Regions from separate parts of the Mesobacillus thioparans genome, predicted to be linked through region 1. Evidence: a T-box and tRNA genes for the amino acid it is inferred to sense, from the RefSeq annotation. Region 1 holds a T-box; the other holds one or more tRNA genes.
The links. A T-box is a leader RNA that pairs with one kind of tRNA and senses whether it is charged. The one in region 1 lies ahead of asnS (asparagine--tRNA ligase), so its partner is inferred to be a tRNA-Asn.
Positions count from the first base shown of each region.

Region 2: it encodes a tRNA-Asn, which carries the amino acid that the T-box ahead of asnS (asparagine--tRNA ligase) is inferred to sense. The anticodon was not compared.

Region 1 covers NZ_CBCSFH010000015.1:3,495-6,892, forward strand. Annotated here, with positions in the region: gene ACNAZ4_RS19600 (carboxypeptidase M32) at 1-629, shown strand, start outside; gene ACNAZ4_RS19605 (EamA family transporter) at 723-1,628, shown strand; T-box leader at 1,746-1,979, shown strand; gene asnS (asparagine--tRNA ligase) at 2,033-3,398, shown strand, end outside.
Region 2 covers NZ_CBCSFH010000009.1:200,171-203,568, forward strand. Annotated here, with positions in the region: gene glgB (1,4-alpha-glucan branching protein GlgB) at 1-1,134, opposite strand, end outside; tRNA gene ACNAZ4_RS15750 (tRNA-Glu) at 2,035-2,106, opposite strand; tRNA gene ACNAZ4_RS15755 (tRNA-Ser) at 2,110-2,200, opposite strand; tRNA gene ACNAZ4_RS15760 (tRNA-Asn) at 2,205-2,279, opposite strand; tRNA gene ACNAZ4_RS15765 (tRNA-Ile) at 2,293-2,366, opposite strand; tRNA gene ACNAZ4_RS15770 (tRNA-Gly) at 2,370-2,443, opposite strand; tRNA gene ACNAZ4_RS15775 (tRNA-His) at 2,450-2,525, opposite strand; tRNA gene ACNAZ4_RS15780 (tRNA-Phe) at 2,564-2,636, opposite strand; tRNA gene ACNAZ4_RS15785 (tRNA-Asp) at 2,799-2,874, opposite strand; tRNA gene ACNAZ4_RS15790 (tRNA-Met) at 2,878-2,951, opposite strand; tRNA gene ACNAZ4_RS15795 (tRNA-Ser) at 3,115-3,207, opposite strand; tRNA gene ACNAZ4_RS15800 (tRNA-Ile) at 3,227-3,303, opposite strand; tRNA gene ACNAZ4_RS15805 (tRNA-Met) at 3,343-3,398, opposite strand, start outside.

The sequences.
Region 1 (3,398 bases):
ATGAATCCCAATCTCTTTTCTACGAAAACTTTGTTGGACGGAATCTTTCTTTCTGGAAGCATAATTACAGCCTCCTGCAGGAATATTCAGATGGCCAGTTTTCAGGAGTGGATGTAGAGGACTTCTATCGTGCAGTCAATGAATCAAAGCCAAGCTTGATCAGAATCGAGGCAGATGAGCTCACATATCCTCTGCATGTAATGGTCCGTTATGAAATCGAAAAGGGCTTGTTCAACGATGAGATCGAAGTCAAGGACTTGCCGGAAATCTGGAATGACAAGTATGAACAATATCTTGGCATCAGGCCTGACAATGATGCTGTAGGTGTCCTCCAGGATGTCCACTGGGCAGGAGGCAGCTTTGGCTACTTCCCATCCTATGCTTTAGGCTATATGTATGCAGCGCAATTCAAGAATGCCATGCTCAAGGACTTGCCAGACTACGAGGAACTAATGGAACAAGGGAATCTCCAGCCTGTTAAAGAGTGGATGACTGAGAAAGTCCATAAGCATGGAAAAATGAAAAAGCCTCTTGAAATATTGACTGATGTAACTGGTGAGGGATTGAATGCTCAGTACCTGGTTGATTATCTTTACGAAAAATACAGTAAAGTATACCAGCTGGTCTAGTGTCCAAAATTTTCGCTGAAATACTTATTTAGGTAACAGAATTTTGAATATAAGATGGCAGTCTTCCTGCCATCTTTACTGTGTGGTGAATGTATGTACAGTAAACTGCCATATTTCATGATCGCATTTGCAGCGGCTATGTGGGGCTTAATTGGTTTTTTTGTAAAAGGCTTGAATAACGCCGGGTTCAGTGCGATGGAGGTTGTCGCAATCCGCGTTTTGACCGCAGCCATCGTGTTGGTGCTGGTTGGAATTGTTTTTTATCGAAATCATTTAACGATCAGGGTGAAAGACCTGTATCTTTTTGTAGGTACAGGCATCTTAAGCATTGTGTTCTTTAATTGGTCATATTTTACGGCCATCAACCTGATGAACATCCCGATTGCAGTGGCGTTATTATACACCTCACCAGCTTTTGTGGCGGTTTTGTCATTTCTTTTTCTGAAAGAAAGCATGAACAGGAAGAAACTGTTGGCGATTGTCATGACGGTCATTGGCTGTACGCTTGCCGCGGGCATAACAGGGCAGGGAGGGACGTCTTTTTCTGTTTCCAGTATTCTGATTGGGCTGGGGGCAGGATTTGGCTATGCTCTTTACAGCATTTTTGGCAAGTTGGCATTAAGGCGTTATCATCCTTTTACAGTCACTCTGTATACATTCCTTGTTGCTTCGGCTGCCCTGGTGCCGACGACGGGTATAGTCAGCAAAACTGCCGTCCTTTTTGCCGGGGATACGTGGCTTTATGCGATAGGGTTAGGTGTTTTCCCGACTGTGGTTGCCTATTTTGCATATTCCTGGGGACTTGAAAGGACGGAAAGCAGTACTGCTGCAGTAGTTGCTACATTGGAACCCGTCGTCGCCACCTTGCTGGGAATGATGGTGTACGGAGACAGGCTCGATGGTATGCAGCTGCTAGGTTCAGCACTCATAATCCTGTCTGTGATTTCAATCAATCTTTCAGTACCGTTCAGGAAGCAGAAAAAGCACTTCACTGTTTGATAGATCTCTTTTGAATGCTCGCGTCTGACAAAATGCAGATCAAGCAGGGGCAACTAGACAAGGGATTGTGTTTTGTGATAAATTATTACAGTGAAAATCCTTTTAAAACTCCATATTTTTAAATCGATGAAAAGGAAAGTAGTTTTTGCTATATTCGATAGCGAGCCGGGGACGGTGGAAGCCTGGTGATGATGCATAAATGAAGAACACCTTTGAGTTCTGACCGAAAAGGAAATCATGAGTAGGCTTGGACGTTGCCAGCACGTTATCGACTGGGATAAGCAATAGTGAAGCTGGTCATTCTATGACAATTTGGGTGGTACCGCGGAAGTTCAGCCTTTCGTCCCTTTTTGGGGGATAGAAGGCTTTTTTTATTGCAAAAAATTATCATGAGGAGGCTTATTATGATTAAGACCGTAGTAAAAGATTTATTCAGAAATCAAGAAAATTTTAAGGACCAGACAGTTCAAATTACAGGATGGATCCGTACCCTGCGTGACTCCAAAACCATTGGCTTCATGGAGTTGAATGATGGAACTTTCTTCAAGAGTGTACAAATTGTTTTTGAGGATACCCTTGAAAACTTCAAAGAAATCACCAAGTTGCCGATCAGCTCTTCTGTTTTAGTAGAAGGGGTATTTATCCCAACACCTGAAATGAAGCAGCCTTTTGAAATCAAAGCGACAAAAATTATCGTCGAAGGATTATCGGATACAGATTATCCAATCCAAAAGAAGAGGCATACCCTTGAATACTTAAGGACAATCGCCCATTTGCGTCCAAGAGCCAATGCCTTCTCAGCAGTATTCAGAGTACGGTCCCTGGCGTCCTATGCCCTTCATAAATTCTTCCAGGATAAAGGGTTTGTCCATGTACATACACCGATCATTACCGGAAGCGATACTGAAGGAGCGGGGGAAATGTTCCGCGTGACATCCATGGACTTGAACAAGCTTCCAAAAACCGAAGACGGAAATGTCGATGAAAGTGCAGATTTCTTCGGCAAAGAAACCAATTTAACTGTAAGCGGTCAATTGAATGCGGAAAGCTTTGCTCTTGCGTTCCGCAACGTGTATACATTCGGTCCGACATTCAGGGCTGAAAATTCAAATACAGCACGACATGCCGCAGAATTCTGGATGGTCGAGCCTGAGGTTGCCTTTGCAGAATTACCAGATATCATGGACCTTGGAGAAGAAATGGTCAAATATGTCATTGATTACGTGTTTGAACATGCACCGGAAGAAATGGCTTTCTTCAACAGCTTTATTGATAAAACACTTATTGAAAGATTGCAGAATGCATTGAATTCCGATTTCGGAAGAGTTACTTATACTGAAGCAGTTGAACTACTAAAGAACTCTGGTAAGGAATTTGAATACCCTGTTGAATGGGGCACGGACCTGCAAACAGAACATGAACGTTACCTTAGTGAGGAAATCTACAAGCGTCCTGTTTTCGTCACCGACTATCCGAAAGAAATCAAGGCATTTTATATGCGAGCGAATGAGGATGAAAAGACAGTTGCGGCGACCGACCTTCTGGTTCCTGGCATTGGCGAATTAATCGGCGGAAGCCAGCGTGAGGAAAGAGAAGAAGTCCTTGCAAATCGAATCAAAGAACTTGGTATGTCTGAAGAAGATTACTGGTGGTATCTCGAGCTTAGAAAATACGGCAGTACCAAGCACTCCGGCTATGGAATCGGTTTCGAACGCCTTGTCATGTACTTGACCGGAATGAAGAACATCCGTGACGTCATTCCTTTCCCTC
Region 2 (3,398 bases), on a different contig from region 1:
CATCCACCCCATGTTCCACTTGTATGTAAAACCGAGTCCACCATACTCCACCGGAGCAGTCACCTGCGGCCAATCAGTAGAATCCTCCGCAATCATCAAAGCTCCAGGTTCAAAATCCTTTACTGCTTTATTCAGTTTCTTTAAAAATTCCACGCCGTACGGATTGGCAGCATTGACTGAGTTAGGCCAATAAATGATGTTCGCTACTGCATCGACCCTGAAGCCATCAATATGATATTTCTCAAGCCAGAAAATCGCGCTGGAAATCAGGAAACTTTGGACCTCTGTTTTTCCCAAGTCAAAATTGGCTGTTCCCCAAACCAGGTTCTCCCTGTCATTCTCACGCTGATAGTCAAATACATAACTCCCATCAAACTGATAAAGCCCATGGGCATCCTTGCAAAAATGGCCAGGTATCCAGTCTAGGATGACCCCGACCCCGTTTCGGTGGCACATATCCACGAAATACATAAAATCATGTGGTGTCCCATAACGACTTGTAACAGAAAAATATCCAGTGGATTGATATCCCCAGGACATGTCGAGCGGATGCTCAGTTAGAGGTAATAATTCAATATGTGTGTATCCATGTGAAAGGATATAAGGGATCAGCTCATCCGCAAGCTCGCGATATGTAAGGAACGATCCATCATCATGCTTTTTCCAGGAACCCACATGCAGTTCATAGATGAACATTGGCTCATCAGGCGTGCTCCGCTGCTCCCTCTTTTGCAGCCACTTCTGGTCGCCCCATTTGTACCCATCAAGGGGATAAACAACCGAAGCGGTATTTGGTCTCACTTCCGAGAAGAAAGCAAACGGATCAGCTTTAAGCTTCTTACTACCGCCAGCTGTCAAAATCTCAAACTTATAAATAGCCCCTGTCAGATCCCCCTCTAAGGCAAGCTGCCAGACACCTTCCTTATTCACTTTATGAAACCTGTGATTCTCTCCATACCAATGATTAAAATCACCAACAAGCCTAACCTCAGACGCATTCGGAGCCCACACACAAAATCGAGTATATGTTTCATTTTCTCGTTTCATGACATGCGCACCAAATAAATTGTGACTCTGATACAAATTTCCTTCATGGAACAGATGCAATTCAAACTCTGTAGGATTAATCACCAATGCCCTCCACCTGCCTTTGTAAAACGAATAAAACTTCCTATTTTAGTAGTATTCTAGTTACCATAAAGAATTCCTTGTAAACATTTTCTTAATCTTTCGACAATAATACTCAGTAAAGCATGTAATTCGACAAAAGCCCGCAAATGGCAGCGCTTTAATGTACTAAATCTTCCAATTACGCGGAATTTGGAGAACGAAAATTAAAAATGAATAATGTTTTTTTGAGAGGATTGGTTGAATTTATTAGGTTTGATAGTGATATATGGATTAAAAATGTTTTTGATTTGATAGCGTTTTCATTGTGTCGAAAGGGGATATGATGGTGGTTGGTTGTTAGCGAGTTTTAATGGGGATGCCTGCTGCTTGATTCGAGTAATAACAGAACGAGCTGCTTTGAAAAGTCTATATGAGATATATTGATAAAACTGTTATTTACGAGTAAGATTGTACGGATCCTTACCTCCTTGGCCATTAGGGGGACTGATTACTAGTTTATGTGACCCGTTTTTTACTTTCTTCCTGTAACAGGACACACATATCTCTCTTTATGTGATGCGGTTTTCCCTTTCTTCCTATAACTGGGCACATATCTCTTCTTTATGTGACCCGTTTTGTCTTTCTTGCTATAACTGGTCACATATCTCTTCTTTATGTGACCCGTTTTTCTTCTTCTTCCTGTAACCGGGCATATATTTCTTCTTTATCTGACTCGTTTTTGCTTATCTGACCTAAACCCGGCACATGTCGCTGCTATGTACCCTATTTAGTTAATCTATGCTGCCTGCTGTATACCTGGAAGCAATGCAGGAAAGTTTCAAGAGAACAACAGGTTCCTCAGTAGTACCAGAGTTTTAAGAAACGAAAAAAAGCTGTCAGCATAATTGCTAACAGCTTTCCTTATGACCCCTACGGGATTCGAACCCGTGTTACCGCCGTGAAAGGGCGGTGTCTTAACCGCTTGACCAAGGGGCCTTATGGCGGAGAAGGAGGGATTTGAACCCTCGCGCCGGTTACCCGACCTACACCCTTAGCAGGGGCGCCTCTTCAGCCTCTTGAGTACTTCCCCATAATGGCTCCGCAGGTAGGATTCGAACCTACGACCGCTCGGTTAACAGCCGAGTGCTCTACCACTGAGCTACTGCGGAATAATATAAAAAATGGGCCTAAGTGGACTCGAACCACCGACCTCACGCTTATCAGGCGTGCGCTCTAACCAGCTGAGCTATAGGCCCTTATGGAGCGGGTGAAGAGAATCGAACTCTCATCATCAGCTTGGAAGGCTGAGGTTTTACCACTAAACTACACCCGCAAAAAATGGGGCGACTGATGGGAATCGAACCCACGAATGCCTGAACCACAATCAGGTGCGTTAACCACTTCGCCACAATCGCCATATCTACATATGAATATTAGTTGAAATTAAATAAGGTGGCTCAGGACGGAATCGAACCGCCGACACAAGGATTTTCAGTCCTTTGCTCTACCGACTGAGCTACTGAGCCACTATAATATTGCATCCTAAACCTTTACTAGTTTAGGTCCTTTGCTCGAATGACCTTCGGTCTTTCTCACAAGTTGCCGCAGAGGCTTATTCGTGGATGTGAGCAACTTGCTCTACCGACTGAGCCACTGAGCCACTATTATATTGCATCTTAAAATAAAAATGGCGGTCCCGACCGGGATCGAACCGGCGATCTCCTGCGTGACAGGCAGGCATGTTAACCGCTACACCACGGGACCAGATTGCGGGGGCAGGATTTGAACCTGCGACCTTCGGGTTATGAGCCCGACGAGCTACCGGACTGCTCCACCCCGCGACGATATTAATCACATAATTCAGTTTATGCTCCTAGTGAGCATGACTGTCCCGATCTCAGGAAGCTTATTCAAGAAGCAGCTCGATCGGTACAACTCGCAGCATATTCAATGAAGTAACGCTCGTTGCTCCACCCCGCGATGATATTAATAGTAATGAAATTATGGAGGAGGTAGAGGGATTCGAACCCCCGCGCGGTGTTACCCGCCTGTCGGTTTTCAAGACCGATCCCTTCAGCCAGACTTGGGTATACCTCCGTATTTAAAACAAGTAAAATGGTGGACCTTGTAGGACTCGAACCTACGACCGGACGGTTATGAGCCGTCTGCTCTAACCAGCTGAGCTAAAGGTCCAGGATATCCTAGATTGAATAGGTTCAACCAGATTAAATTTGGTAGCGGCGGAGGGGATCGAACCCCCGACCTTACGGGTATGAACCGTACGCTCT